Streptosporangium becharense: one gene and its partner. Each later gene encodes a partner of the first gene's protein in a complex. Links are inferred from orthologs where the notes say so. Each region holds a gene or a part of one and is shown in the gene's direction. Other genes may lie near its edges.

Region 1 (9,435 bases):
GACAACCGCCGGTTCAGCGCGGGGCCCGGTCCGCTGAGCGTCCGCCGCCGGATCCGCCCGCACCATCCGCGCGATCCGCCCGCACGAACGGCGTCGCGCGGGCGGATCGCGCGACGCCGTTCGTGCGGGTGCCGTGCGCGGTCCTCTACGCGGCGCCGTCCGCGTCCAGCGCGGTGAGCACGCGGTTGGCGGTGTCGACGCTGGACTGCGGGTTCTGGCCGCTGATGAGGTTGCCGTCGACGACCACCTTGCTCGCCCAGGCCGGTCCGGCCTCGACGACGGCGCCCAGCTCGCGCAGCCTCGTCTCGACGAAGTACGGAGACCTGTCGCCGAGGCCGCCCTGGTGCTCCTCGTCGTCGGTGAAGACGGTCAGCCTCCGGCCCGCGAAGGTGAAACCGCCGTCCGGCCGGGCCGTGCTGAGCAGCGCCGCCGGGCCGTGGCACAGCGCCGCGATGACCTGCCCGCGCCGGTCGGCCTCGTCGAGCAGCCTGCCGAGGTCGGGGTCGCGCGCGAGGTCGGTCATGGGACCGTGCCCGCCGGGGATGTATACGCCGTCGTAGTCGGACACCGAGACCTCGGCGACGGACAGCGGCCGGGCGAGGTCGTCGGCGATGGAGTCGAGGTAGTCGCGGAACTCCTTCGCGTCGGCCTCGGCCACGCCGCCGCGCTCGTCCAGGCTGACGGGGTCGACCGTGGGGCTCGCGCCGCCGGGGGTGGCGATGTCCACCTCGACGCCGGCCTCGCGGAGCACCCGGTGCGACGCGGCGACCTCCTCCGCCCAGTAACCGGTCGGGTGGGCCGTGCCGTCGGCGAGCGTCAGGCTGTCGGCCGCAGAAATGATCATGAGAATCTTCGCCATGGTGCGTGTTCCTCCTCTTCCCGGTCCCTTCCGGGACCCGTTTCCCGATACCCCGCGGGACGCCGGTGCGAGGTGACCGTTCGTCCCGCAGATGCCCCGGACAACGGCGGATCCATCACGAGCCATCCACTAATCTGAGCCGATCGATCAGATTTCTTATGGCTGGAGCGTTGCGTGCCCGACCTCGACCTGCTCCTGACCTTCCTGGAGATCTACCGTGCCGGGTCGCTCACCGAGGCGGCGACCCGGCGGGGGCTCACCCAGCCCGCGGTCAGCGGGCAGCTCACGCGCCTGGAGCGGCAGGTGGGCGAAGCGCTGTTCGTCCGCTCACGCCGGGGGGTGAGTCCCACCGGCCGGGCCGACGACCTCGCCCGGCGCATCGGCACGCACCTCGACCAGTTGCGCTCCGCCCTCGACGTCCTCGGCGACGGCGGAACGGCGTACGGGGGCACGGTGCGCATCGCCGGCCCCGCGGAGCTGATGACCGCGCGCATCCTGCCCGCCCTGGCCCCGCTGACCGGCCGGGGACTGCGGTTGAGGATCACCCTCGGCCTGGCGGGCGACCTGCTGGCGGCGCTGGCCGACGCGCGCCTGGACCTCGTGGTCTCCGCGGTCCGCCCGACCCTCAGGAACCTCGTGGCCACCCCGTTCGCCGATGAGGAGTTCGTGCTCGTGGGGCCCCCGATCCTGGCGCGTACCGTCGATGCCGGCCTGCTGGCCGGTGACCCGGTCAAGGCACTGGCGCACCTGCCGCTCGTCGCCTACGCCGAGGAGCTGCCCATCGTCCGCCGTTACTGGCGCACCGAGTTCGGCCGCCGTCCGCCCAACGGCGTCGCGGTCGTCGTCCCCGACCTGCGCGCGGTGCTGGCCGCGGTGGTGGCCGGGGCGGGCGTGTCCGTGCTGCCGCGCTACCTGGCCGAGCCGGCGCTCGCCTCCGGGTCGGTGGAGGTGCTCCACCGACCGCAGGTGCAGCCGTTGAACACCCTGTTCCTCGTCACCCGCGCCGGTGGGCCGGCCGCCCCGTCCGTGGCTCTCGTCCACGGTCACCTGATGGAGCGCTCGCGCGCCTGGAGTTCTCTGTGACCGCGCGATCTACACGGTGGCGGTGTGGCAGCGGTGCGAGGGGCCGCCCGCGCCGGGCGGGCAGCGGTGCGGCGGAGCGGCGGGCCACCCGCGCCGGGCGGGCGGCCCGACCGGTTGCCCCGGGTTCACCAGCCGCGCTCACGCCACTCGGGCAGTGAGGGGCGTTCGGCACCCAGCGTGGTGTCCTTGCCGTGGCCGGGGTAGACCCAGGTGTCGTCGGGCAACCGGTCGAATATCCGCTCCGACACGTCGGTGAACAGCTGCGTGAACCGCTCGGGATCCTTGTTGGTGTTGCCGACCCCGCCGGGGAAGAGCGAGTCGCCGGTGAACAGGTGGCCCGGGTAGTGCAGGGCGATCGACCCCGGGGTGTGCCCGCGCAGGTGGATCACCTCCAGGCTAACCACCCCGACGGTGACCCGGTCGCCGTGCTCCACCTCCAGGTCGACCGGGACGGGCAGCGCGGGCGCGTCGAGCGGGTGGGCGACCACCGAGGCGCCGGTCGCCCGCACGACCTCCTCCAGGGCCTGCCAGTGGTCGCCGTGCTGGTGGGTGGTCACGATCTTGCTGATCGGCATGTCGCCGATCAGCTCCAGCAGCCGCTCGGGCTCGGCGGCGGCGTCGATGAGCACACCGTCCCCGGTCTCGGTGCACCGCACCAGGTAGGCGTTGTTGTCGTAGGGCCCGACGGCCAGTTTGGAGATCGTCAGGGCGGGCAGCTCGCGCACGTCGGCGGGGCCGCCGACGTGCACGTCACCGGTGTATGTCACGGATTCTCCTCAGACGGGGTCGCGGGAAGGCGCGGAGCGGGTGCGGCCCGCCCCGCCTCCCATCATCCCGTTCCGGCGCCGCCGCCGGGCATAACGGGGGGTGCCCGCGCAGTTGAAAGAGCTGAGAGCGCAGTAGGACGCGGGGGAAGGCCGTAACCTGGGAAGGGCGGGACCCCGAGCCCCCCGGATGCCGGTCCGCGAAATTGTCGGACCCGCTCGCTACTCTTCCCGCGACCGCTCTTGACCCTTCAACACCGACGTCGGGACTGCTGTGGCTGACCGCCTCATCGTGCGTGGCGCACGTGAACACAACCTCAAGGACGTCTCGCTGGACCTCCCGCGAGACTCTCTGATCGTCTTCACTGGACTCTCCGGATCGGGAAAGTCCAGTCTCGCCTTCGACACGATCTTCGCCGAGGGCCAGCGTCGCTATGTCGAGTCGCTGTCGGCGTACGCGCGGCAGTTCCTCGGGCAGATGGACAAGCCCGACGTCGACTTCATCGAGGGGCTCTCGCCCGCGGTGTCGATCGACCAGAAGTCGACCAGCCGCAACCCCCGCTCGACCGTCGGCACGATCACCGAGGTCTACGACTACCTGCGCCTGCTGTGGGCGCGCATCGGCAAGCCGCACTGCCCGCAGTGCGGGCGCCCGATCGCCAAGCAGAGCCCGGAGCAGATCGTCGACCGGGTGATGGAGCTTCCCGAGGGCACCCGCTTCCAGGTGCTCGCCCCGGTGATCCGCGGCCGCAAGGGGGAGTACGCCGAGCTGTTCAGCCAGCTGCAGGCCAAGGGCTTCGCCCGCGCCCGCGTCGACGGCACGGTGGTCCGGCTGGACCAGCCGCCGACGCTGAAGAAGCAGGAGAAGCACGACATCGAGGTGATCGTCGACCGTCTCGCGGTGAAGGAGGGGGCGGGCAGCCGGCTGACCGGGTCGGTGGAGACCGCCCTGCAGCTGTCGGGCGGCACGATCACGCTGGAGTTCGTCGACCTCCCTGAGGACGACCCCAACCGTGAGCGCTTCTACTCCGAGCATCTCCACTGCCCCTACGACGATCTGTCGTTCGAGGAGCTGGAGCCCCGCTCGTTCTCCTTCAACTCGCCCTTCGGCGCCTGCCCGGAGTGCACCGGCCTGGGGGTCCGGATGGAGGTCGACCCCGAGCTGATCGTGTCCGACCCGGAGAAGACCCTGCGCGAGGGTGCGATCTTCCCGTGGGCCGGGGGGCACACCAGCGACTACTTCATCCGCCTGGTCGAGGCGCTCGGCCTGGCCATGGGGTTCAATCTCGACACCCCCTGGGAGCGGCTGCCCAAGAAGGCGCAGAAGGCCCTCCTGCACGGCTACGACGAGCAGGTCCACGTCCGCTACAGCAACCGCTACGGCCGCCAGCGCTCCTACTACACCACCTTCGAGGGGGCGATCCCCTGGCTGCAGCGCCGTCACGCCGAGTCCGACAGCGACGGCATGCGGGAGAAGTACGAAGGCTACATGCGGGAGGTCCCGTGCCCGGCGTGCAAGGGCGCGAGACTCAAGCCCGTCTCCCTGGCGGTCACGGTCGACGGCCGTTCGATCGCCGAGGTCTCCGCCATGTCGATCGGCGACTGCGCGCGGTTCCTGGCCGGGCTGCGGCTCTCCGAGCGTGACATGCACATCGCCGAGCGGGTGGTCAAGGAGATCAACGCCCGGATGGGTTTCCTGCTCGACGTCGGCCTCGACTACCTGACGATGGACCGCGCCTCCGGCACCCTCGCGGGCGGCGAGGCGCAGCGGATCCGGCTGGCCACCCAGATCGGCTCCGGCCTGGTCGGTGTGCTGTACGTGCTCGACGAGCCGTCCATCGGCCTGCACCAGCGCGACAACCAGCGTCTGCTGGAGACCCTCATCAGGCTCCGCGACATGGGCAACACGCTGATCGTGGTCGAGCACGACGAAGACACCATCGCCGCCGCCGACTGGGTGGTCGACATCGGTCCCGGCGCCGGTGAGCACGGTGGTCAGGTCGTCGTCTCCGGCACGGTGCCCGAGCTTCTGGCCTGCGAGGACTCGATGACCGGCGCCTACCTGTCGGGTCGCAGGAGCATCGCCGTCCCCGCCGCCCGGCGCAAGCGCGACCGGAAACGGCAGATCACGGTGAAGGGTGCCCGGGAACACAACCTCAAGGGCGTCGACGTCGAGTTCCCCCTCGGCGTGTTCACCGCGGTCACCGGTGTCTCGGGGTCCGGCAAGTCGACGCTGGTCAACGACATCCTCTACAGCGCGCTGGCCAAGGAGCTCAACGGCGCGCGCACCGTTCCGGGGCGGCACTCGCGCATCACCGGGATGGACCTGGTCGACAAGGTCGTGCACGTCGACCAGTCACCCATCGGCCGCACCCCCCGCTCCAACCCGGCGACCTACACGGGTGTCTTCGACAAGGTCCGCGACCTGTTCGCGCAGACCACCGAGGCGAAGGTCCGGGGCTACCAGAAGGGCCGTTTCAGCTTCAACGTCAAGGGCGGCCGGTGCGAGGCGTGTTCCGGAGACGGCACCCTGAAGATCGAGATGAACTTCCTGCCGGACGTCTACGTCCCGTGTGAGGTCTGCCACGGTGCCCGCTACAACCGGGAGACCCTGGAGGTCCACTACAAGGGCAAGACGATCGCCGAGGTGCTCGACATGCCGATCGAGGAGGCCCTGGGCTTCTTCGACTCCATCCCGTCGATCAAGCGCTACCTGCAGACGCTCAACGACGTCGGCCTGGGGTACGTCCGGCTCGGCCAGCCCGCCACGACCCTGTCCGGCGGCGAGGCCCAGCGTGTCAAGCTCGCCGCCGAACTGCAGCGCCGCTCCACCGGCCGGACGATCTACGTGCTGGACGAGCCCACCACCGGCCTGCACTTCGAGGACATCCGGCGGCTGCTCGGCGTGCTCGGCAAGCTCGTCGACGGCGGCAACACGGTCATCGTGATCGAGCACAACCTCGACGTGATCAAGACTGCCGACTGGCTGATCGACATGGGTCCCGAGGGCGGCTCCAAGGGCGGAACGGTGATCGCCACGGGCACGCCCGAGGAGGTCGCCCTGGTCGAGGAGAGCCACACCGGCCGCTTCCTGCGCAAGATCCTGGGCGTCTGAGGCCGGGGACGAGGCCGGGCTCCCGCGCGGACGTTCCGCAGCGGGGCCCGGCGGCGGTGGCACGGGTCCGGTACGGCGTGGGATGCCGTGTGGGCGGACGGCGATCGGCGGTGACGGAATGGGCTCGATACGGCGTGGACGTCATGGAGGCGAACGATGACCGACGGACGGAACAGGTGCGATTCGACACGGACGTCGTGCGGGCGGCCGTGACCGGCGGTGACGGCGGTCCCGCCGTACGGACGGGTGACCGGATGCCTCAGAGCTGAGGTGTGCCGGATGGTTCCGGCCGGAGGTCGTGGCGGGCACTACCGGCGGTGACCAGGGTTTTTCTCCCGGTCAGCGAATCCGGGTGCTCCGGAACATGTGGGATGGGCGTATTTCTTCACAGTTTTCTGACACGGCCTACGGCATGCTGAACCGTCATCGGGCTTCGGACCGCACCTGAAGATGATGACCCCCTGGGAGGGCGACCATGACAGAGACCACACGCCGCGCGGTGATGTTGAGCGCCGGAGGCGCCGGCGTGGCCGCGCTCCTGACCGCGTGCTCAGGGTACGGCGAGCCGGCCGCGGGCGGCGGTGACACCTCTGCCACCACGTCGTCCGCTCCCGAGACCGGCGCCGCGGCCCAGCCGGGCGACTCCGGGGCGCAGGCCCTGGCCAAGACCGCCGACATCCCGGAGGGCGGCGGCAAGGTCTTCAAGGAACAGAAGATCGTCATCACCCAGCCCACGGCCGGGCAGTTCAAGGCATTCACCTCCGTCTGCCCCCACCAGGGGTGCGACGTGGGCAGCGTCGAGGACGGCGTGATCGTGTGCCCGTGCCACAACAGCAGGTTCAAGATCAACGATGGTTCCGTGACGGAGGGGCCGGCGAAGAAGCCGCTGGAGGAGAAGCAGATCAAGGTCGACGGCGACTCCATCACCCTCGCCTGAGCACCGGTGCGGCCCGGCCGCCGGGAACCGTCCCGGCCGCCGGGCCGCCCGCGTTCCGGCCGAGGTTCCCGTGGGAGCCCGTCCGTGTTCCATCCGGGCTCCCGTGCGAGTCCGCCAAGGGCTCGTGCGAGGTTCCTGTGTGAGTCTCCGCCGGGGGCTCGTGCGAGGCTCCCGTGTGAGTCCGCCGGGGGCTCGTGCGCGGTTGCCGCAGCAGTTCGCCGAAGGTTCTCCCGAGGGCCCGGAAGGGCCGCGTGGGCAGGGATCCTGTCGGTGGGGGCCGATAGGCTTTTCACGTGGCGAGATCTGTGAACGGTCCGGTGGGTTTCCGGCCGAAGCCGGGGTCGATCCCCGAATCCCCCGGTGTCTACCGGTTCAAAGACGCCGAAGGCCGGGTCATCTACGTGGGCAAGGCCAAGAGCCTCCGCCAGCGCCTCAACTCCTACTTCGCCGACTTCGCGGGCCTCCATCCGCGCACCCAGACCATGCTCACGACCGCCGTCGGCGTCGACTGGACGGTCGTCGGCACCGAGGTCGAGGCCCTCCAGCTCGAATACTCCTGGATCAAGGAGTACGACCCGCGGTTCAACGTCAAATACCGCGACGACAAGTCCTATCCCTACCTCGCGGTCACCATGGGGGAGGAGTTCCCCCGGGTCCAGGTGCTGCGCGGGGCCAAGCGCAAGGGCACCCGTTACTTCGGTCCCTACTCCCACGCCTGGGCGATCCGGGAGACCGTCGACCTGCTGCTCCGGGTCTTCCCGATCAGGAGCTGCTCGACGGGCGTGTTCCGCCGGGCGGGGCAGATCGGCCGCCCGTGCCTGCTGGGCTACATCGACAAGTGCTCCGCCCCCTGCGTCAGCCGGGTCACCGCCGAGGAGCACCGCGGGCTGGCCGAGGATTTCTGCGACTTCATGGCGGGCAACACCGGCCGGTTCATCAAGCGGCTGGAGCGTGAGATGCGCGAGGCCGCCGCAGAGCAGGAGTACGAGCGGGCCGCCCGGCTGCGCGACGACGTCCAGGCGCTCCAGCGGGCGATGGAGAAGCAGGCCGTGGTGCTCGGCGACAACACCGACTGCGACGTGATCGCCCTGGCGGAGGATCCGCTGGAGGCGGCGGTCCACGTCTTCTACGTCCGCGGCGGGCGGATCAGGGGGCAGCGCGGCTGGGTGGTCGACAAGGTCGAGGAGACCGGTCCAGGGGAGCTGGTCGAGCAGTTCCTGCTGCAGATGTACGGCGACGCCGCCGCGGAGTCGCTGCCCAGGGAGGTGCTGGTCCCCGCGCCGCCGCCGGACGCCGAGGCGGTCGCCGAGCTGCTGAGCGAGCACCGCGGGGCCCGGGTGGAGATCAGGGTTCCGCAGCGCGGAGACAAGAGGTCGCTGCTGGAGACCGTCGAGCGCAACGCCAAGGAGGCGCTCAACCAGCACAAGCTCAAGCGGGCCAGCGACCTGACCTCGCGCAGCAGGGCGCTGCAGGAGGTCGCCGACGCCCTCGGTCTCGACCAGGTGCCGTTGCGCATCGAGTGTTACGACGTCTCCCACATCCAGGGCACCAACGTGGTGGCCTCGATGGTGGTGTTCGAGGACGGCCTGGCCCGCAAGAGCGAGTACCGCAGGTTCGCCGTGCGCTCCGCCGAGGGCGACGTGGCCTCCATCCACGAGGTGATCTCACGCCGGTTCAAGCGCTATCTGGAGGAGCGTTCCGCCACCGGTGACCTCGACGCCGACGCCGGGGCGGAGCCGGGTGGGGAGCAGCCCTCCGGCATCGACCCGGAGACCGGCAGGCCGCGCAAGTTCGCCTACCCGCCGCACCTGGTCGTCGTCGACGGCGGCCCGGCCCAGGCGGCCGCCGCCCGCAGGGCCCTCGACGAGCTGGGCGTGGACGACGTGGCGGTCTGCGGCCTGGCCAAGCGGCTGGAGGAGGTCTGGCTCCCCGGAGATGACCTGCCGGTGATCCTGCCCCGCTCCAGCGAGGCCCTTTACCTGCTTCAGCGGGTACGCGACGAAGCTCACCGCTTCGCCATCGCCTACCATCGGTCCAAGCGGTCGAAGAGTGTTCAGCAGAGTGCTCTGGACGAGGTCCCCGGTCTCGGCCCGGCCCGCAGGCAGGCGCTGATCAAACATTTCGGATCGGTCAAACGGCTGCGGGAGGCGACCGCGGCGCAGATCTGCGAGGTCCCCGGGATCGGCCCCTCGACGGCCGAGACGATCGTGTCGGCCTTGAAGGGGCAGAACCCATGAGCGAGAGAGACACAGCCTTCGTCGTCGTCACCGGCATGTCCGGGGCGGGGCGGAGCACCGCCGCGAAGGCCCTGGAAGACCTGGGCTGGTTCGTCATCGACAACCTGCCGCCGGGCCTGTTGTTCGCCATGGCCGAGGAGGCCGGGCGGGTCAAGCTCGCCGCCGACAAGGTGGCCGCGGTCGTCGACGTGCGGAGCCTGGCTTTCACCACCGACCTCAACACCGCGATCGAGGAGCTGGAGGGGCGCGGCGTCGGCGTGCGCGTGGTGTTCCTGGAGGCCAGCGACGAGGAACTGGTCCGCAGGTTCGAGAACGTCCGCCGCCCCCACCCGCTCCAGGGCGACGGCCGCCTGGTCGACGGCATCGCGCGGGAACGGGGCATCCTGCGTGAGGTCCGGGCCAACGCCGACCTGGTGATCGACACCTCCAACCTCAACGTC
Region 2 (10,211 bases), 3.4 Mb from region 1 along the record:
TATAGATGCATTTCTCGACAAAGTGAGAATCGGCGGTTCGGGCCTCGTCCCGGCATCGGGTCCGGGCCTCCTCGGCCCGGGTGGCCCGGCCGCCGCGCCGCCGGTGGAGGAACCCGGCGGCGCCGTGCCGTCAGCGGACCCAGCCGCCCTGGATCAGCGGGTCGAGGATCCGGCGCACCGCGCGCTCCACGCTGACGCCGGTGGTGTCGATCTCCAGGTCGGCGTCCTCCGGCTCCTCGTACGGGTCGGAGACGCCGGTGAAGGCGGGGATCAGCCCGGCCCGGGCCTTGGCGTACAGCCCCTTGCGGTCGCGGCGCTCGCACTCCTGAAGCGGGGTCGAGACGTGCACCAGCAGGAAGTCGGCGCCGACGGCCTCGACCATCGCGCGGACCTCCTCGCGGGTGGCGGCGTACGGCGCGATGGGTGCGCAGATCGCCAGCCCGCCGTGCCTGGCCGCCTCGGCGGCGACGAACCCGATCCGGCGGACGTTGAGGTCGCGGTCCTCCTTGGAGAAGGTCAGCCCGGCCGACAGCAGTCGCCGGACCACGTCGCCGTCGAGGTAGGTCACCGTACGGCTGCCGCGCTCCAGCAGCGCGTCACGCAGTCCGCGGGCGATCGTGGACTTGCCGGACCCGGACAGGCCGGTGAGGAAGACCACCAGCCCCCGCCGGTGCGGGGGGCCGGGCAGGGAGACGGGTTCGGGCCCGGCCAGGTGCTCGGTCGCGCCGTACGCCTCGGCCACGCGCTCGCGCAGCTCCAGGTCGACGGCCTGTTCCCTGGGTGCGAGCGGTACCACCGTCAGGAGCGTGCCCTGCGGCAGCCGGTCGCGGGCCTTGAGCGCGGCGCGGACCACCGCGGGGCCGCCCTCGCCGAACGCGAGGGGGAGCAGCAGGATCGTCGCCCCCAGCTCCTCGGCGGTCGCCGTGATCTCGTCGAGGTCGTCCAGCGGCCCGCGCATGGTGACCGCCAGGACCTCCCGCCCGTCGCCCAGTTCCTTGCGCACCTCCGCCGGAGTGCGGCGCAGCCGCGCGAACGGTCCGTGCTCGGGGGCGTCGAGACCCTCGACCGGACCGGAGACGAAGCCGTCCGATCGCCCGGTGACGGTCAGCACGGCCAGCGCGGCGCCCTCCGGGTCGCGCAGGGTGACCCGGTCGCCGGGGGCGGCCGGGTGGTCGTCCGGCAGGGTGAGGGTGACCGGCGCGGGCCAGCGCGTGCCGTCGGCGAGCACACCGCTCCGGTCGACGGAGTGCGCGTCGGCCGAACTCATGAAGCCCGTCAGCGGCCGGAAGGCACCGGACAGCAGAAGCTCCAGGTCGGCCAGCTCGCGGGCGTCGGGGGTCCACTCCAAAGGCGCCGTCATCTGCTCCACAATCCTGATTGTCGGACTTCCTGGCCGCGCCCGCTCCCGGTGGACGCCCCTCGCCCGGGAGACTCTCAGATCAACCGGGCGAAATGGCTCTGGGGCTTGCGGATCACCATGGTTATCTCGTCGTGAGAGGCGGGCCGTCGTCCCCTGGACAGGGTCTCCACCACCGAGCAGGCGGCGCGGGCAAGCTTACCGAGAGGTCCCCGGAGCGCGGGCCCGCTGACGGCCAGGACGTCCTCGGTCACCATCAGCCCACGGGTCAGGCAGAAGGAGTGCATGCCCTCGCGCGAGGCGACCTGCTCGTACACCGCGGGCAGCGGCCCCACGGCGCCGGGCGGGGCGAACCGGTGCCACAGTGCCCGCCGCAGCTTCGCGGGCATCAGCCGCTCGCATGTCGCGTACGCCGAGGCGCGGTCGCGCATCCGCACCAGCAGCAGCCCGCCGGGACGCAGGCCGGTGAGCAACCGGTCGAGCACCAGCTCGGGGTGCTCGATCCGCTCCAGCAGGAACGGCACGTAGACGACGTCGAACGCGCGCGGCGGCACGGGCACGGAGCGCAGGTCGCCCAGTGCCCACGAGCTCAGGTCGGCGCGGGCGGACGTGCACGCCCGTAGCGCCGGGTGGTCCTCGTCGATCCCGACGACCCGGGCCTGTGTCTGCGACAGGTCCAGCGGATCGGGACGGCCGCACCCCGCGATCAGGACGTCGAGCCGCCGGCCGAGCAGGCCGGTCCAGTGCTCCCGGATCCGCCGACTTAACAGGTCGTCTCGGTCGACGACCGACCTCACCTCTGTCATGTCACAGAGGGTAGTAAACTATGCACGATTCGTCACTCCTGACAAGGGAGAGGTCGCGGCCAAGTAGCCTTGGGGGAATACCCCCCGTGTCGTCGCGGCCGGGGGCCTGTCGTGTTGCCGTCGTGGGGCTGTGGGCGATTCTGATGAGCCTTTCCGGTCTTCTTGACCTTGTCGTTGCCGAGCCGAGGCTGGCTTCCGTGCTGCGGGACGCACGCGGAGGCGACCTGTCCGACGTGGCGTTGGTGGCGCCGCCCGCGTTGCGGCCCTTCGCGGTGGCCGCACTGGCCGGGCGGGGCGCCCGAGGGACGGGCGGGACGGTGCTCGCGGTGACCGCCACCGGGCGTGAGGCGGAAGACCTGGCCGCGGCGCTCACGAGCCTGCTGGACGACAGCACGGTGGCCGTCTTCCCCGCCTGGGAGACGCTGCCGCACGAGCGCCTGTCGCCGCGCAGCGACACCGTCGGCCAGCGGCTGGCCGTGCTGCGCAGGCTGTCCCACCCGGTGCCGGGAGACGCCGCCGCGGGCCCGCTGAATGTGATCGTCGCGCCGATCAGGGCGTTGCTCCAGCCGATCGTGCGGGGTCTGGGCGACCTGCGGCCGGTGCGGCTGCGCGCCGGGGACGACGCCGACCTCGACGGGGTCGTCCACAGCCTTGTGGAGAACGGCTACCACCGGGTCGACATGGTGGAGAAGCGCGGCGAGGTCGCGGTCAGGGGCGGCCTGCTCGACGTCTTCCCGCCCACCGAGGAGCACCCGCTGCGGCTGGAGTTCTGGGGCGACACCGTGGAGGAGATCCGCTGGTTCAAGGTCGCCGACCAGCGCTCGCTGGAGGTGGCCGAGGGCGGCCTGTTCGCCGCCCCCTGCCGGGAACTGCTGCTGACCGACGACGTCAGGCGCAGGGCGAGTGAGCTGGCCGAGCGCCATCCGTCGCTGGCGGAGATCCTCCAGCAGCTGGCCGACGGCATCCCGGTGGAGGGCATGGAGGCGTTCGCCCCGGTGCTCGCCGGGGAGATGGACCTGCTGATCGACCACCTGCCGGAGCGCTCGGCGGTCTTCGTGTGCGACCCGGAGCGCATCCGCGGGCGAGCCGACGAGCTGGTGCGGACCAGCCAGGAGTTCCTCGAGGCGTCCTGGATCAACGCGGCGTCCGGCGGGGAGGCGCCGATCGACCTGGGGGCGGCGGCGTTCCGGACCCTGGAGGAGGTCCGCGACCACGCGCGCGAGCTCGGCCGGCCCTGGTGGTCGATCGCGCCGTTCGCCGCGGGCGCCTCCGGCGCGGATCCGGACGCGGGCCTTCCGGATGCCGCGGGCGACGGCCCCGGCGGGGTCGCGGGCGTGGGCCTTCCGGGCGCCGCGGGTGACGGCGGAGACGCGGACGGCGGACCCGGCGGCCCGATCGTCCTGGGGGCACGTGAGGCGGAGGCGTACCGCGGTGACACCCAGCGGGCACTGTCCGACATCAAGGGCTGGCTCGACGAGGACAAGGTCGTCGTCCTGCTCAGCGAGGGCCACGGGCCCGCCGAGCGCATGGTCGAGCTGCTCAGGGGCGTCGACCTGCCGGCGCGGCTGGAGCCGGGCCTGGACCGCGTGCCCGACCCGAAGGTCGTCCACGTCACCACCGGCCTGATCGAGCACGGCTTCGTCACCCCCACCCTGGCCGTCCTGACCCACCTCGACCTGGTCGGCCAGAAGGCGTCCACCAAGGACATGCGGCGCCTGCCGTCCCGGCGCCGCAACATGGTCGACCCGCTCCAGCTCAAGGTCGGCGACCACGTGGTGCACGAGCAGCACGGCGTGGGCCGCTACGTCGAGATGGTCCAGCGGACCGTCCAAGGCGCCACCCGCGAGTACCTGGTCATCGAGTACGCCAAGGGCGACCGGCTCTACGTGCCCACCGACCAGCTCGACGAGGTCACCCGTTACGTCGGCGGCGAGGCGCCCACGCTGAACCGGATGGGCGGCGCCGACTGGGCCAAGGCCAAGAGCAAGGCGCGCAAGGCCGTCAAGGAGATCGCCGGCGAGCTCATCCGCCTCTACTCCGCGCGCATGGCCTCCCCCGGGCACGCGTTCGCGCCCGACTCCCCCTGGCAGCGGGAGATGGAGGACGCCTTCCCGTACGCCGAGACGGCCGACCAGCTGGAGGCCATCGACGAGGTCAAGCGCGACATGGAGCGCCCGGTCCCGATGGACCGGCTGATCTGCGGCGACGTCGGCTACGGCAAGACCGAGATCGCGGTGCGGGCGGCCTTCAAAGCCGTGCAGGACGGCAAGCAGGTCGCCGTCCTGGTGCCGACCACCTTGCTGGTCCAGCAGCACCTGTCGACCTTCGCCGAGCGTTTCTCCGGGTTCCCGCTGAACGTCAGGCCGTTGTCGCGCTTCCAGACCGACGCCGAGGTCAAGGCGACCGTGGAGGGGCTGCGCGAGGGCTCGGTCGACGTGGTGATCGGCACGCACCGGCTGTTCTCGCCCGAGATCAGGTTCAAGGACCTGGGCCTGATCATCATCGACGAGGAGCAGCGGTTCGGCGTCGAGCACAAGGAGGCCATGAAGCACCTGCGGACGCAGGTCGACGTGCTGGCCATGTCCGCCACCCCCATCCCGCGCACCCTGGAGATGGGCCTCACCGGCATCCGAGAGATGTCGACGATCCTGACCCCGCCGGAGGAGCGGCACCCGATCCTCACCTTCGTCGGCCCGTACGACGAGAAGCAGATCGGCGCCGCGATCCGCCGCGAGCTGATGCGTGACGGGCAGGTCTTCTTCGTCCACAACCGGGTCGCCAGCATCAACAAGGTCGCCGCGACGCTCCGCGGGCTCGTCCCCGAGGCCAGGGTTGCCGTCGCGCACGGCCAGATGCAGGAGCACCAGCTGGAGAAGATCATGGTGGGCTTCTGGGAACGTGAGTACGACGTGCTCGTCTCCACCACGATCGTCGAGTCGGGCCTGGACGTCCCCAACGCCAACACCCTGATCGTCGACCGGGCCGACAACTACGGCCTGTCCCAGCTGCACCAGCTGCGCGGGCGGGTCGGCCGGGGCCGGGAGCGCGGCTACGCCTACTTCCTCTACCCGCCGGAGAAGCCGCTCACCGAGACCGCCCACGAGCGTCTGGCCACCATCTCCCAGCACACCGAGATGGGTGCGGGCATGTACGTGGCGATGAAGGACCTGGAGATCCGCGGCGCGGGCAACATCCTCGGCGCCGAGCAGTCGGGCTTCATCGCGGGTGTCGGCTTCGACCTGTACGTGCGCATGATGGCCGAGGCCGTGCAGGAGCAGAAGGCCAGGCTCTCGGGCGACCAGCAGGAGGAGGAGCGGCCCGAGGTCAGAGTCGAGCTGCCGATCAACGCGCACATCCCGCACGACTACGTCACCTCCGAGCGGTTGCGCCTGGAGGCGTACAAGCGGATCGCCGCGATCGGCTCCGACTCCGACATCGGCGCGGTGCGCGACGAGCTCGCCGACCGCTACGGCCGTCCGCCGCAGGAGGTCGAGAACCTCCTGGAGGTGGCCCGCTTCCGCATCCGGGCTCGGAAGGCAGGGCTGAGCGACGTCACGCTCCAGGGGCAGAACATCCGGTTCGCGCCGGTGGAGCTGAAGGACTCCCAGCAGGTCAGGCTCCAGCGGCTGTACCCGAAGGCGCTGCTGAAGCAGGCGGCCGGTACGTTGCTGGTGCCGGTGCCCAAGACCCGGCCCCTCGGCGGCCAGCCGCTGCGGGACCTGGATCTGCTCAAGTGGTGCGGCGACCTCGTCGAGGCCATGTTCCTCGAAGGCGTGCAGGTAAAGTAAGCGGCGTTTGTCGTGAAGGGAACGCATGTGAAGTCGACTCGAGTGCGCGTCATCCTGGCGGTCGCCGCCGCGGGAGTCGCGCTGACCGCCTGCTCTCCGAACCAGGCGGGTTCCGCGGCCATCGTGGCCGGGGAGCGGATCACCTCCAGCGAGCTGGACCGGAACGTGCAGGAGTACGAGGCGGCGCTGGCCAAGGCCAACATCTCCGCCTCGCAGCTGAACTTCCCCGGCAGCGTCCCGCAGGCGGTGCTCTTCCAGCTCGTCACCATGAAGCGGACCGCCAAGGCCGCGGAGAGCAAGGGCATGACGGCCACCGAGGGGGAGGTCGATCAGGTGATCGCCGCCGCCGGGGGGCAGGCGGCGTTCGAGCAGCGGATGGTCCAGCAGGCCATCGCACCCTCGCGGATCCGCGAGGTCGTCAGGTCCAACCTGATGTTCAACAAGCTCATCGCCAAGTACGGCGGCGGTGCCGACGACGCCGCGGTCCAGCGCGGCCAGGTGCAGGCGGCCCAGGACCTGCAGGCGGTGAAGGTCGTCTGGAACCCCCGCTACGGCACGTTCAACGAGCAGCGGAGCGAGCAGCAGCCGCAGCTCTTCCTGGACAACGACCGGTTCGGCAAGCTCCCCGCCGCCGGGGCCGCTGCGCAGCCGCAGTAGCCTCGGCGCCATGCCGCTGATCGTCGTCACCACCTCGCCCCGGGTCGCCCCGGGGCTGCTCAGCCGCCGCGCCTGGCAGGTCCTGGAGGAGGGGCCGGTCCGCACCGGCTCCGCAGGCCATCCGCTGCTGCCCTACCTCGCCGAGGCCGGCGTCGAGGTCGAGGTGGTCACCCCCGACCCCGCCGCGCTGGCCCGTGAGGCCCGCGAGGCGACCGTCGTGTGGCTGGAGGCCGACGAGGCGCTGATGCGTTCCATCGGCCACGCCGCGGTGGCGCTCGACGACCCGCCGGTGATCGAGGTCGTGCCGGGCTCCTACGACCTACCCGGGGCACGGCTGCTCGACCTGGTGGCGGTGATGGACCGGCTGCGGGTCAACTGCCCGTGGGACGCCCGGCAGACCCACGAGTCGCTGGCCCCGTACCTCATCGAAGAGGCGTACGAGGTGCTGGAGACCATCGAGGAGGGCGACCACGCGGCGCTCCGCGAGGAACTGGGCGACCTGTTGCTGCAGGTCGCCTTCCACGCGCGGGTCGCCCGCGACCGGCCCGACGGGTTCGACGTCGACGACGTGGCGGACGGGATCGTCGCCAAGCTCGTCCGCCGCCACCCGCACGTCTTCGCCGACACCGAGGTCGAGGACGCGGGCGAGGTCAGCGCCAACTGGGAGACCATCAAGGCGGCCGAGCGCGCCGCCAAGAACGGCGGCGACCCGGGTTCCGCCGTCGACGGCGTCCCGATGGGGCAGCCCGCGCTGTCCCTCGCCGCCCAGCTCCTGCGCCGCGCCGAGCGTGCCGGGGCGTCCACCGGCCTGCCCGAGGGCATCCCCGCCGACGGTCTCGGCGCCCGGCTCTTCGAGCTCGTCCGCCAGGCGCACGAAGCCGGCCTCGACCCGGAGGCCGAGCTGCGCGCCGTCGCCCGCGCCTACCGCGACCGCGTCCGGGATGCCTGACGGTCTTCCGACGGCCCGACGACGGCCGCCCGGCGGGCCTGACGGCCTGACGGTCGTGGGCCGACGATGGCCGCCCGGTGGGCCTGACAGCCGTCCGGTGAGCTGACGGCCGTTTGGCGGGCCGACGCCGCCCGGCGGGCCGGTGGCCCGGTCACCGGCCCGGCCGGCCGCCGCGGGAGGTGCCCCTCGCAGTACCGGTAAGTAGGTCTCGATAGGCTGCTGAGGCATACCGTCCTGCGACCTTAGGAGCGCTTCGTGGCTTCCATCGAGGGTGTCACCGCCCGCGAGATCCTTGACTCCCGGGGCAACCCGACCGTCGAGGTCGAGATCCTCCTGGACGACGGCAGCCAGGGCCGCGCCGCGGTTCCCAGCGGCGCGTCCACCGGCCAGTTCGAGGCCGTCGAGCTGCGCGACGGTGACGGACGTTACGGCGGCAAGGGCGTGGAGAAGGCCGTCCTCGGGGTCACCGACGAGATCGCCGAGGAGATCATCGGGTTCGACGCCGCCGAGCAGCGCAGCATCGACCAGGTCATGATCGACCTGGACGGCACGCCCAACAAGGAGCGCCTGGGCGCCAACGCCATCCTGGGCGTCTCGCTGGCCGTGGCCAGGGCCGCCGCGCAGAGCGCGGAGCTGCCGCTGTTCCGCTACGTCGGCGGGCCCAACGCGCACGTGCTCCCGGTGCCGATGATGAACATCCTGAACGGTGGCGCGCACGCCGACACCAACGTCGACATCCAGGAGTTCATGATCGCCCCGATCGGGGCGGAGTCGTTCCGCGAGGCCGTGCGGATGGGCACCGAGGTCTACCACGCCCTGAAGTCGGTGCTGAAGGAGAAGGGCTACGCCACGGGTCTCGGCGACGAGGGCGGCTTCGCGCCGAACCTGCCGTCCAACCGCGACGCGCTGGACCTCATCCTGGTCGCGATCGAGAAGGCCGGTTACGTGCCCGGCGACGACGTCGCCCTGGCGCTCGACGTGGCCGCCTCGGAGTTCCACTCCGACGGCGTCTACACCATCGACGGCAAGGGCCTGTCCGCCACCGAGCTGATCGCCTTCTACGAGGACCTGGTCGCGAACTACCCGCTCGTCTCCATCGAGGACCCGCTGAACGAGGAGGACTGGGAGGGCTGGAAGGCCATCACCACGGCCCTCGGCGACAAGGTCCAGCTCGTCGGCGACGACCTGTTCGTGACCAACCCCGCGCGGCTGGGCCGCGGCATCGCCGAGGGCACCGCCAACGCGTTGCTGGTCAAGGTCAACCAGATCGGCACCCTCACCGAGACCCTCGACGCCGTCGACCTGGCGCACCGCAGCGGCTACCGCTGCATGATGAGCCACCGTTCCGGCGAGACCGAGGACACCACGATCGCCGACCTCGCGGTGGCCACCAACTGCGGCCAGATCAAGACCGGTGCTCCGGCCCGCTCCGACCGCGTGGCCAAGTACAACCAACTGCTCCGCATCGAGGAGGAGCTCGACGACGCGGCCCGTTACGCGGGACGCGCCGCCTTCCCGCGCTTCCGGCGCTAGAGGGTCACCCGGGTCGTCACGTGGCCCGTCGGCCGGGTCGTCACGTGACCCGTCACACGGACCGCCACACGGACCGCCACACGGCCCGTCACACGGGTCGTCGTCCGGCCCGTCACGCGGGTCGCGCGCTCTTCCCACGCTCGCGGCGGTAGTTTCGTCTCGCGGCTTGCGTCCGATTCCGGGCGTAAGCCGCGTCGCGGGCGAACGCGGTCGGGTGCCGCCGGAGTCCGCGGACGATCCGCCGTCCTCCGGTGTCGGGGCCGCCGTAGCGGGCACGGGAGACGGCACCGCCGGAACGTGGACGGGGAGGGTGCGTGGCGAAACGGCCGCAGCTGACGGGACGGGCCGCGGTCCTCGCGGTCGTGGTGTGCGCGATCGCGATGAGCCTGGCCTATCCGATCCGGGAGTACATCGCCCAGCGCCGCCAGATCGCGCAGCTGGAGCAGGAGAAGGCCAGGGAACAGGCGGCGATCAAGGTCCTGGACGACCGCCACAAGCAGCTCCAGGATCCCGGCTACATCAAGCGCCAGGCCCGGGAGCGGTTGTTCTACTGCGATCCCGGCCAGAAGTGCTACGTCGTCATGGGCAGGCCGCCCGCGCCGGGCAAGGGCACCGCGGGTGCCCCGAAGAAGGCCGCGGTCAGACCGCCGTGGTACGCGACGCTGTGGGACTCGGTCAGGGCCGCCGACAGCGGTACGGGGCAGAAGGCGGCCAAGGCCGCCGGGTGACGCCGATACCCTGGATGTCGTCTTTCAGGGGGTGTCACGAATGGTGGATGATCGCGACGTGGCGGCGGTGGGGCGGCAGCTCGGCCGGACGCCGCGAGGACTGCGCGCGGTGGCGCACCGCTGCCCGTGCGGGCTGCCTGACGTCGTGGAGACCTCTCCGCGGCTGTCCGACGGGTCACCCTTCCCCACGACCTTCTACCTGACCTGCCCGAAGGCCGCATCGGCCATCGGCAGGCTGGAGACGTCGGGGATGATGCGCGACATGCAGGCCAGGCTCGCCGACGATCCGGAGCTGGCCGAGGCGTACCGGGCCGCCCACGACGACTACGTCGCGCGCCGCGACAAGGCCGCCGCGGAGGAGGGCCTGGAGCCGCTGCCGCGTGACATGCAGAG

The links.
Region 2: the proteins of uvrA (region 1) and mfd are in contact, whole or in part, in a crystal structure (PDB 4DFC), measured with the Escherichia coli proteins. The link is inferred for Streptosporangium becharense from one-to-one orthologs.

What each region holds. Positions count from the first base shown.
Region 1 is NZ_JACHMP010000001.1:1,164,857-1,174,291, reverse strand. Bases 2,611-6,021 are described here. They hold uvrA (excinuclease ABC subunit UvrA), read left to right. Parts: upstream 2,611-2,980; coding sequence 2,981-5,821; downstream 5,822-6,021. Other genes in these bases: F4562_RS05105 (MBL fold metallo-hydrolase), read right to left, coding at 2,611-2,709. In the rest of the region: F4562_RS05115 (type 1 glutamine amidotransferase domain-containing protein), read right to left, coding at 146-859; F4562_RS05110 (LysR family transcriptional regulator), read left to right, coding at 1,034-1,942; more of F4562_RS05105, read right to left, coding at 2,068-2,610; F4562_RS05095 (Rieske (2Fe-2S) protein), read left to right, coding at 6,297-6,758; excinuclease ABC subunit UvrC, read left to right, coding at 7,064-8,995; RNase adapter RapZ, read left to right, coding at 8,992-9,435. UniProt on the Escherichia coli protein: The UvrABC repair system catalyzes the recognition and processing of DNA lesions. UvrA is an ATPase and a DNA-binding protein. A damage recognition complex composed of 2 UvrA and 2 UvrB subunits scans DNA for abnormalities.
Region 2 is NZ_JACHMP010000001.1:4,610,137-4,620,347, forward strand. The notes cover bases 1,965-6,151. They hold mfd (transcription-repair coupling factor), read left to right. Parts: upstream 1,965-2,306; coding sequence 2,307-5,951; downstream 5,952-6,151. Other genes in these bases: F4562_RS20410 (class I SAM-dependent methyltransferase), read right to left, coding at 1,965-2,163; F4562_RS20420 (SurA N-terminal domain-containing protein), read left to right, coding at 5,979-6,151. Also shown: cysC (adenylyl-sulfate kinase), read right to left, coding at 131-1,360; more of F4562_RS20410, read right to left, coding at 1,435-1,964; more of F4562_RS20420, read left to right, coding at 6,152-6,608; F4562_RS20425 (nucleoside triphosphate pyrophosphohydrolase), read left to right, coding at 6,619-7,557; eno (phosphopyruvate hydratase), read left to right, coding at 7,813-9,090; F4562_RS20435 (FtsB family cell division protein), read left to right, coding at 9,405-9,818; F4562_RS20440 (DUF501 domain-containing protein), read left to right, coding at 9,859-10,211. UniProt on the Escherichia coli protein: Couples transcription and DNA repair by recognizing RNA polymerase (RNAP) stalled at DNA lesions. Mediates ATP-dependent release of RNAP and its truncated transcript from the DNA, and recruitment of nucleotide excision repair machinery to the damaged site.